DNA from 2 places in the Brevibacterium sp. ACRRH genome. Region 1 is predicted to be linked to the other one. Evidence: predicted binding sites of a transcription regulator. Region 1 holds the regulator's gene; the other holds the start of a gene.

What was found. The regulator LexA, encoded in region 1, represses DNA repair genes until DNA is damaged. The targets are predictions, from matches to a motif close to TCGAACANNTGTTCGA.
Region 2: the regulator LexA is predicted to act here: its motif matches at 2,033-2,048, upstream of MHX53_RS11340 (HNH endonuclease signature motif containing protein).

What each region holds. Positions count from the first base shown of each region.
Region 1 is NZ_JAKRMN010000005.1:45,470-50,813, reverse strand. Features, by position in the region: gene hflX (GTPase HflX) at 1-189, shown strand, start outside; gene MHX53_RS06315 (ATP-dependent DNA helicase) at 195-2,216, shown strand; gene lexA (transcriptional repressor LexA) at 2,200-2,874, opposite strand; gene MHX53_RS06305 (LysM peptidoglycan-binding domain-containing protein) at 3,157-3,450, shown strand; gene MHX53_RS06300 (histidinol-phosphate transaminase) at 3,460-4,590, shown strand; gene hisB (imidazoleglycerol-phosphate dehydratase HisB) at 4,587-5,186, shown strand; gene MHX53_RS06290 (hypothetical protein) at 5,183-5,344, shown strand, end outside.
Region 2 is NZ_JAKRMN010000015.1:14,263-19,606, reverse strand. Features, by position in the region: gene MHX53_RS11350 (ribonuclease H) at 1-295, shown strand, start outside; gene MHX53_RS11345 (ABC-F family ATP-binding cassette domain-containing protein) at 279-1,877, shown strand; gene MHX53_RS11340 (HNH endonuclease signature motif containing protein) at 2,136-4,238, shown strand; gene MHX53_RS11335 (SURF1 family protein) at 4,313-5,230, opposite strand.

The DNA of each region.
Region 1 (5,344 bases):
CACATCACCGCACTCATCCCGTTCGACCGTGGTGAGCTCATTGCCCGGGCCCACGACGAAGGCACGGTTGAGTCTGAGAAATACACCTCTCAGGGCACGCTACTGGTGGCCATGGTGGAGCCCGATCTTCTGCACGAACTCGAACAATTTCGACAGCCAGACATGGTCGACCCACATATCTTTGGGTGAACCACATGAGCTCAGACGTAGAACAACTCCTTGACGCAGCCGTAGATGCCCTAGGCGGAACCCACCGCGAAGGCCAGACCACCATGGCCCAAGCAGTATCGAGCGCCTTGGACAACCAGACGCACCTGCTGGTGCAAGCAGGCACCGGAACCGGGAAATCCCTGGGCTATCTGGTGCCCAGTGTCGAATACACGCTGCGAACCGGTGACCGGGTCATCATCTCCACCGCAACACTTGCCCTGCAGTCACAGATCATCCAACGCGACCTACCCCGACTTACGAAAACGGTAGGGGCCATCACCGGGCGGAAGCCCACCTCGGCGGTGTTAAAAGGACGGCGCAACTACGTGTGCCTCCACAAGCTGGGAGGCGGGTACCCGGGTGATGAAGAGTCCGCGTTGTTCGACGTTGGTGCTGACATTGAAGGGCACCGAGGTGGCTCAATGACCGCGACCGAAGCCGAGATCGCGCGGATCCGGGAGTGGGCCGATGCGACCTCGACGGGGGACCGGGACGACCTGGTGCCCGGCGTGTCCGACCGGACATGGTCGCTGGTGTCCGTGAACTCGTTTGACTGCCTGGGGTCCACGTGCCCCATGTTCGAAGAGTGCTTTGCCGAACGCGCCAAGAACACGGCCGCGGACTCCGACATTGTGGTCACCAACCACGCGCTCTTGGCGATTGAAGCGCAAGGGGAGCAGTCGGTGTTGCCGGAGCATTCGGCGGTGGTGATCGACGAGGCACACGAACTGCGCGACCGTGTGACCGGCGCGCTCACCGGGGCAATCACGCATGCGCTTCTAAGCGCTGTGGCGTCGACGGCTAAGAAGCACACGGCCGCCACGGCGAACACCGTTCAGGCGCTCACCAAGGCCAGCGATCAGTTTGCGGCTGCCCTGGAAGAGCACGAGCCCGGTCTGTTGCGCGTGTGGCCAGAAGACCTGGGCGACGCGCTGTCGGCCGTGCATGACGCGTTGCGGGACTTGAGTTCGCAGGTCGGGGGAGTGTCCAAGGAGTCCGAGCCCGACGCCGGGCGACATATGGCACGCGCGCGTATTGACGAAGCGTATGAGCTAGTGGAGCGGTTGTTGGACCGCAACAGCAACGATGTCGCGTGGATTTCGACGAATACGTTTAAGGAAACCACCACTACGTCGCTCGTTGTGGCGCCGCTGAGTGTGGCGGGTACGTTGCGGAACGGGTTGTTTGCTGAGTCCACCGTGGTGGCGACCTCGGCGACCCTGGCGTTGGGTGGCAAGTTTGAACCGGTTGCGGCTGCCCTGGGTCTGGCTGGGGAGGATGCGCCCCGGTACGACGCGATCGACGTGGGTAGCCCGTTTGACTACCAAAAGCAGGGGATCCTCTACGTGGCCGGGCACCTGCCCAAACCCGGCAGGTCAGGGGTCAACGTCCAGGTGTTGGACGAAATCGTGGAACTGATTGAGGCGTCCCGAGGTGGTGCCCTGGGACTGTTTTCGTCCCGGCGTGCCGCTGAAGAGGCCGCCCAGTTTGTGCGGGAGCGCACGCGCTACCCGGTGTACTTGCAAGGCGAGGACACGTTGTCGGTACTGGTGAGGGACTTCGCCGCCGATGATTCGGCCGTTCTGTTTGGCACCATGTCGCTGTGGCAGGGCGTGGATGTGCCGGGATTGACCAACCGGTTGGTGCTTATTGACCGGATTCCGTTTCCACGCCCCGACGACCCGTTGTCGCAGGCGCGCACTCAGGCCGCTGCGGCTAGAGGTGCGAACGGGTTCATGGCGGTGTCGGCAACGCACGCGGCGTTGCGGTTGGCGCAGGGAGCTGGGAGGCTGATCCGCACGTCACACGACCGCGGTGTGGTTGCGTTGTTGGACTCGCGTGCGCGCACAGCAGGCTATTCGAAGTTTTTGCTCGACTCGCTTCCGCCACTGTGGCGGACTACTAACTCTGAACTGGTGAAGCAGGCCTTGCAGCGCCTCGCAACGGGAGTTGCTGCCGGGGAAGCCGGCGCTGGTGCCGCTGCAGCTTCTACAACCGACGAATAACGGCGGTGACTAGACCCATGATGAGCGCGTGATCGCCGTCGATGGGTTCGTAGTCCTTGTTTTCAGGGAGCAACCACTGCTTGCCGCCTTCGCGCTTGAGCGTCTTCACGGTGGCTTCGTTGTCGAGCAGGGCGGCTACGATTTCGCCGTTGTTGGCCGTGGACTGTTTGCGCACCACGACCCAGTCGCCATCGCAGATGGCAGCGTCGATCATGGAATCACCTACGACCTGCACGAGGAACATTTCGCCTGAGCCCACAACCTGACGGGGGAGTGGGAAGACGTCCTCAACGTGCTGTTCTGCCGTGATGGGGCCACCGGCCGCGATGCGTCCCACGACAGGAACCAGTGCGGTGTTCGCGGAGGTTTCTGGGGTGATGTTGTTGTTGTACTCAATTTCGTCGGGGTTGACGACTTCAAGGGCCCGAGGTCGTTTAGGGTCGCGACGGACGTACCCCAAGCGTTCCAGCTGGTTGAGCTGGTGGGCAACCGATGACAGCGAGGCCAGGCCCGCCGCCTGGCCAATTTCACGCATGCTTGGTGGGTAGCCGTTGGTGTAGACGGCGTGTTCGATGCATTCGAGGACTTGGCGCTGACGTGGGGTCAGTCGCCTGTCGGTGCGTGAGATTGAGTCTTCTGGTAGTGAGCGCGAGTGCAGTGACTCTTGCTCTTGAATGTCTGCGATGACGCTTTCGTTGCGTGGGCGCCCCCGGCCCCGCTTTGCCTTCTCTGCCACGTTTCCTCCCAATGTGTGACCTGCTAAAACGTGCGATCCAAAAACTGTGTCAGACCCTCCTGGAACAGTCAGGTATGAAAGCGAAAGGGATCGCGTTTGAATCTATTTTCGCACATTTGTTCGAGAAACAGTAGACATTTGTTCGAATGTTGTGTTCAATAGAACATAGATTCGATAGAACATTAGTTCGAATGGAGGATTGAGATGACACGAATGGCTCGCACATATGCGGTTCGTCGGCTAGTGGTTGTGCTTGCGTTGGTTGTCGCGGCGTTTGCTATTACGTTGGCCGTGTTGCCGGCGCAGGCTTCTGAAGGTGGGGCATCAGCTCAGACCGTGACGGTGACAGTGCAGGAGGACCAGTCACTGTGGACTATCGCACGTGAACACAGTGAAGGTGTTCCCACCGACCAGGTGGTGAAGCAGATTAAGGCGCTCAACGGCCTCGACGGCTCGCTTGTTCGACCCGGACAAAAGCTCGAAGTGCCCTCACGTTAAACTCGTGGCGTGGTTGAAAATCTCCCGGTTCGAAACGATTTGCGCGGTGCGAAGCCCTACGGTGCTCCAGTGCATGATGTGCCCGTGCGCCTCAACGTCAACGAGAACTCGTATGACGTTCCACCAGTCGTGGTTGAGGCGCTGCAAAAGAACCTTGGGGAACAGCTCCAACACCTCAACCGCTACCCGGATCGTGAGTTCACTCGCCTACGGGAGCTCCTGTCGCAATACCTGTCCACGGTTCTGGAAAAGCAAGGCAACGGTGAGCTCACCCAGATTCCGCCCGAATGGATTTGGGCAGCCAATGGCTCGAATGAAGTTCTTTCGCACATTGTCCAAGCGTTTGCGGGACCAGGGCGCACAGGACTCGGGTTTGAGCCCAGCTATTCGATGCACCCGCTTATCACCACATCGACGGGTGCCACATGGATCAAAGCCTCACGCAACGACGACTTCACGCTCGATGTCGACACTGCAGTTAACGCAGTGCGTGAGAACAAGCCAGACATCACCTTCATTTGTACTCCCAACAACCCCACGGGTTGCTCAACTCCGATTCAGGTCGTAGAAGCAGTTCTTGAAGTGACGACAGGCATCGTCATTGTCGACGAGGCCTACGCCGAATTCGCGCGGCCCGGATTCCAAACTGCACTCGACCTACTACCAGACAACCCACGTTTGGTGGTTTCGCGCACCATGAGTAAAGCGTTCGCTTTTGCCGGAGCGCGCGTCGGTTACGCTGTTGCGCATCCGGACTTCATTGATGTTCTGCGCCTGGTGCGTCTGCCGTATCACCTGTCACGCCTGACTCAGGCGGCGGCGTGTGCAGCGCTTGAACACACGCCAGCACTGCTGGAAAACGTGGAACGCCTTGTGGAATCGCGCAACACCATGAGTCAAGCGTTGACGGGACTGGGGTACTCGGTCGTGTCCAGTGACTCGAATTTCCTGATGTTCGGAAACGTCACGGACCCGCAGGCGATGTTCGAAGCGCTACTCGCACACGGCGTCCTGGTGCGCAACAACGGTATCCCCGGGCACTTGCGCGTCAACGCGGGAACCGACTTCGAAACCACGGAATTCATTCGCGCAATCACCGACGTGACGCGCACCCACCCTCACCTCCAAGGACAGGCATGACCCGCACAGCAACGGTTACTCGAACGACCTCGGAATCCGACGTTACCGTCACCCTCAACCTCGACGGGGTTGGGACCTCAACCATCTCAACGGGCGTTCCCTTCTTCGACCACATGCTCACGGCGCTGTCCAAGCACTCATGCATTGACATGGAGATCAACGCAACCGGCGACACGCACATCGACGTCCACCACACCGTGGAGGACACGTCGATTGTGATCGGCCAAGCGCTCAAAGAAGCGCTTGGCACAAAAGCTGGTATCCGCAGGTACGGACACGCGTATGTGCCACTTGATGAAAGCTTGGCGCGGGCAGTGGTCGACATTTCCGGGCGCCCGTACTTTGTTCACACAGGAGAACCTGAGGGGCAGCAGTATCACCTGATCGGTGGGCACTTCACCGGATCGATGGTGGGGCACGCGTTAGAATCGCTAAGTATTTCAGCTGGGCTGACAGCTCATGTGACGTTGCTGGCGGGGCGCGACCCCCACCACATTGCCGAAGCCCAGTTCAAAGCGTTCGCGCGAGCACTGCGCACAGCAGTCGAACCTGACCCGCGCACCGACGCCATTCCATCCACAAAAGGAGCCTTGTGAGCCGGACTGTCATCGTCACCCCGTTTGGACTGCCCAAACAGCTTGCCGCTGCATGCAAACTCAACAACATCGACGGGTACGTCGTCCCGGTCGGTGACTTTTCAGCGGTCGTGCAGCAGTCGTCCTCAACCGAGGAAGGCAACCGGGCAGCCTCGGCG
Region 2 (5,344 bases), on a different contig from region 1:
ACGCGCCCGCGCCGTCGCAACTGCCATTCGTGACGAAGGCGAGCCAGACCTCGGGCCCGGGCTGGGGACTGGGACGGAGCCCGAGGTGACGGCGGGGGAGCCACAGCAGGAAGCTGGAGCGCCGGGTCAGGACGCTGATGAGGCGGAAGACACGGTGAACGTATGGTGCCCGCTAGATAAAGCCTTGGCCGATGAGATTGTGGAGCGTGCGAAGGCGCTGGGATTGACTCCGCACGCGCTTTTGGCGCAGGTCATTGAAGTGGGGTGGAAGGAACACCGTGATAGCGGCAAGTAACCTGGAGATCATGGTGGGCTCGCGCACGCTCATGTCGGAAGTGAACTTCCGCGTGGACAAAGGCGACCGGGTTGGGCTCGTGGGCCGGAACGGTGCGGGAAAGACCACGCTTACCAAGGTGCTGATGAGCGAGGTGTTGCCGTCGGACGGGACGGTGTCGGTGTCTGGGTCGGTGGGGTATTTGCCACAGGACCCGCGGAGTGGCAAGCCTACTGAGACCGCGAAGGAGCGCGTGTTAGGGGCGCGGGATCTGGATGTGATTGCCAGGCGGATGCGCAAGGCCGAGCGTGCCATGAGCGACCCGGATCCGGACGTGGCGGCGAAGGCGATTGACAAATATCCGCGAATCGAGGCTGAGTTCATTGCAGCCGGTGGGTACGCGGCAGAGTCGGAGGCGCTAGCGATTGCGGCCAACCTAGGGCTGGACGAGCAGCTGATGGGGCAAGAGTTGCAAACGTTGTCGGGTGGACAGCGACGGCGAGTAGAGCTGGCGCGGATTCTGTTTCACCAGCCCGACACGATGATTCTGGACGAGCCAACGAACCACCTCGATGCGGAGTCCGTGCAGTGGTTGCGTGATTACCTGGCTAAGTACTCTGGTGGGCTGATCATCATTTCGCACGACCTCAACTTAATCGAGGAGGTCGTGAACAAGGTGTTCTACCTGGATGCGACGCGGCAGGTCATTGACATTTACGCGATGGGGTACAAGCAGTACCTGAAACAGCGTGAAGCCGACGAGCGGCGGCGCAAGCGTGAGCGTGCGAATACGGAGAAGAAGGCGTCTGCGCTGGTGGCTCAGGCCGAGAAGATGCGCGCGAAGGCCACCAAGGCGGTGGCGGCGCAGTCGATGCTCAAGCGCGCAGAGCGCATGATGGCAGGACTTGAGGAGGAACGCCAGAGCGATAAGGTGGCGAGTTTGCGGTTTCCCACGCCTGCCGCGTGCGGAAAGGTGCCGTTGACTGGTTCGGGGTTGTCTAAGTCGTATGGGTCGACGGAAGTGTTTATGGACGTGGACTTGGCGATTGACAGGGGCTCGCGGGTCGTGATTTTGGGATTCAATGGTGCGGGTAAGACTACGCTGTTGAAGATTCTTGCTGGGTTGGAAAGCCCGGATACTGGGGAAGTGAAGGCCGGGCACGGGCTCAAACTTGGTTACTACGCACAGGAGCACGAGACGCTTGATCTTGATCGCACCGTGCTTGAGAACATGCGGAGTAACGCGCCGGATCTCGATGACACCCAGGTGCGCACGGTGCTGGGTTCGTTCCTGTTCAGTGGCGATGACGTGAGTAAGCCCGCCAAGGTGCTGTCCGGTGGCGAGAAGACGCGGTTGGCGCTGGCGACGTTGGTGGTGTCGTCGGCGAACGTGCTGCTGTTGGACGAGCCCACGAACAACCTGGATCCGGCCAGTCGGGAAGAGATCTTGTCCGCGATTCGGCGCTACGAGGGCGCGATCATTCTGGTGACACACGACGAGGGTGCTGTGCAGGCATTGGATCCCGACCGGGTGCTGCTACTGCCTGACGGCGACGAGGACCACTGGAACGACTCGTATTTGGACCTGGTGTCGCTGGCTTAAGGGCGTTTTTGTCGCCGAGGTGGTGGTTGGTTTGTTTTCCACCGCCGAGGTGGACGTTGGCTGGTTGCCTTTGAGACTAGCTTGAGGACGCGAGGCGTCTCCCGTTAAGGGAGGCGCCTTTTCGGCTTCCGAACTGAGCGCTTGGGTTTCCGTGACTGAACACTAGTTCGAAAATAAATCGAAACAAAACGAACAAAACCCTTGACTCTTGCATTCGAACACAAATAGAATAGGGGTATGTGAAGGAGGTGAAACCGCGTGACCACAACAATCCACGACCAGCACAATGACATGTATGACGGGCCGGCTGTTGAACTATTCGAAACAGTTAAAACCACCACACGACTCATGGACGAAGCACGTGTGAAACAAGCAGAAGCAGTCGCTGCGTTGATCAGCGCCCACGTGGCACCGTTGGATGATTTCACTCATGGTCTACATGCGGTGTTTACCTCCAACCCCAGAACAGGACCACTGGTTACTAACGGGAAAGTAGGACAAAGCTCTGGTGCTCGTGGGTCTGTTGGTGTGGATGATGTGGTGGCGTGTGTGGTGTTGCCTTCGGGTGAAGTATGCACAGTTGCCAGTGTTGAACGCGTACCAGAGGAACTACCAACCCCGACAGAAGGGGTGCTAGCGAAGCTTTTAGATTGCACACGATCGCAGTTAGTGCCCCAGGTGCGGAAGATCATGACGGCTGTGGTGCTCATGCCCAAACTCTGGTCTCTAGTCAAGGCCGGTGTGATCGGCTTCGACAGGGTTCTTTATACGGCTGGCCGAGTAGGGCGTGCTGGGGTGTGTATCCCCGTGTTTGATGACATGCTCACCAGTAAGCGTGTGGACGTGGCGTGGAAAACCTTTAAACGGCACGTGGCTGAAGTGCTTGCCATGCTCACTACCCCAGAAAGCCGTAGTGAAACGGCTAGGCGTCACCGGTCAGTGTCGTATTGGGTGAATGATGATGGGACAGCCACGTTGAGCCTGACTGGGCCTGTGTTGGAGATGGAAGCGTTTTATCAGCGTGTACGCGGGATGGCCAGGGCAATCATGGCGAACCATATAGAACCGTTTACTGCCACGTTGACCGATGAGCAACAAGCCTTGTTTATCACCGACAACAACGGTGAAGTTTCTGAAGTACGTGTGGGTGATCTGGGCCGGGTTGAGGTTGATGATGACCGGTTGATGGACCAACTGACCCTGGATTTGATCACCGGGGCTAAACCCTCAACGACACTTCGCGTCCGAGTGACCCGGACAGGCAAACAAGCGCCGATCAGAGTCATCACCATCCCGGTTGATGCCGAACACGCCGGGCCAGGATCCGGGGCTGGTGTGGATGCGTCCGGTGCGGGCGATGCTGGTGATGGTTCTGTGTGGGCTGATAGGTGTGAAGCCCGTCAGTCTGAGGACGTGTATGAGCTTGAACTATGCGTGTCGATACCTGAGAAAGAAGAATGGTTGAAATCCCAAGCCAGCATTAATCTCACGGTCCCGGTGCTGCACTTCCTCATGAACAACCCGCCACCGGTGGCGGAACGAAGGCCCAGCGGAAACGAAGAAGACGAACCTGAAAAACGCAGACCTGAGTACCAGGGGAGTAGTGCGCCCCCAGGTGCTGGTGGTCCGCCGGGTGATACAGAGACCTTGAGTGCCGAAATTGCTGGTAGTGAGTTTGATTTTGGGGTGCCGGTCAGGGTGGACCCGGGTGCTAGGGCGCCGGTGATGATGAATAACCGGGTGCCATTAGACACAAAAACCGCTGATGAGGTGATCGCGCGGGCGAAGTGGGTGTACAGGATGTTCACCGACCCACAAACCGGTGTGGTGCTGGAGTCTGCGCCGACGAAGTATTACATACCTGCGGCTTTGAAACGCATGGTTGAGGCTAGGCATCCTGATTGCAGTGTCCCGTGGTGTGCGGTCCCTGCCCGGGTGTGTGAAAAAGACCATATCGAACCGTTCAACCACGAAGACCCCGAGAATGGTGGATTGACGGTGATGGAGAATTTGCATCCGTTGTGTAAGCGGCATCATCAGGAGAAAACCCAGAAACGACTCCGCGTCGACAGGATGGATGACGGTTCCCTGGCGTGCGTGTTCCCACGGATTGGTGCCATGCTGGTCTACCCACCAGAATCACGGATCAACCAACACCAGTACGAACGCTTACTCGAGTACTTCGACACCGGTGACCAAGACATCAGCCACACCATCAACAACTACCTCGCAACAGAACAAGCAAGCGCCCATAGTTCGCAACACGACCCCGCGGTCGCTGACGAATACGCAATCGCAGGGGAGGTGTTCAACGGTGACACCCGCCCGTGGGAACCCAGCGAGGAACCACCTCCATTCTGATGTGGACTGGTCTAACCAGAGCCGTTCTGAATAATGCTGGTCTAACTAGAGCAGTTCTAAACAGAGCCCGAACATTAGAGCCCCTGTTGGTTGAGCTCGGCGTCTTCGGCGTCTTCGTCCTTGACGGCTTGGCGGGCGCGGTGGGTAGCGCTGTCTCGGGTGCGGTGCAGACTGGTGCCGTACCTTGAACCGGACTTGGACCCGTGCTTGAGTGCTTCCTTGTCAACCACCACGTATGTTGTGGGCTTATCAGAAGAAGACTCGCGGGTCCTCTTTTCGCGCACAATCGTAAAGACGATCGCAATGAGAATCATGATCCCAAACGCAATCCACTGAAACGTATACGACAAATGCGACCCCGGATCCAACGACGGCGGCGGCAAAGGCGACAACCCCGCATCGCCAGCGGGATCCTCCGCACCCGCTTGCACAAACGCATTCTTATACGGACTCGTCAACCCCGGAACCCGCTCAGTATCAATCGCGCGAATAATGCCATCCGGATTATCGTCCCTACTGCCATCCTCCGTGGGCCGCAACCAGCCAGTCACCGTCGCCTCACCCGCAGGAGGCTTAGGCACACCATCCGGGCTCGCCGGCCCACTCGACGGCGGCGGCACCCACCCGCGATTCACCAGAATCTGGTCACCCGCAACCGTCGTAAACGGCACAATCACATAAAACCCCGGCTGGTTGTTCACCGTCCGGTTCCGCGCCAACACCGTAAGCTCCGGCTCGTACTTCCCGCGGACCTCCACCTTGGTCCACTCATCCTCAGCGGCCAGACCCGCCGAGGTGTCCGCCACCACCTCGGCCAGCTCAACCGGGGCAACGTTGTAGTTGGCCTCAATCGTGGCAATCTCCGCGTCCCGCTGCTGCCTACGGTCGTTCTGCCACATCGCAAGAAACGCACACAACGTCGCCGCCACCAGCGCCAACACGATATACCGAATCCACGCAGACGACGCCACAAACGAATAGTTCCGCAACATCAGCCCGCACCCTCCGGGATCTCATCAACAGAAACCACAGAACGCAAGAACCCTCGCAACGAAAGGAACTCACTCAAGAAATCACGGTGCTCATCACACGCCAACCACACCTTG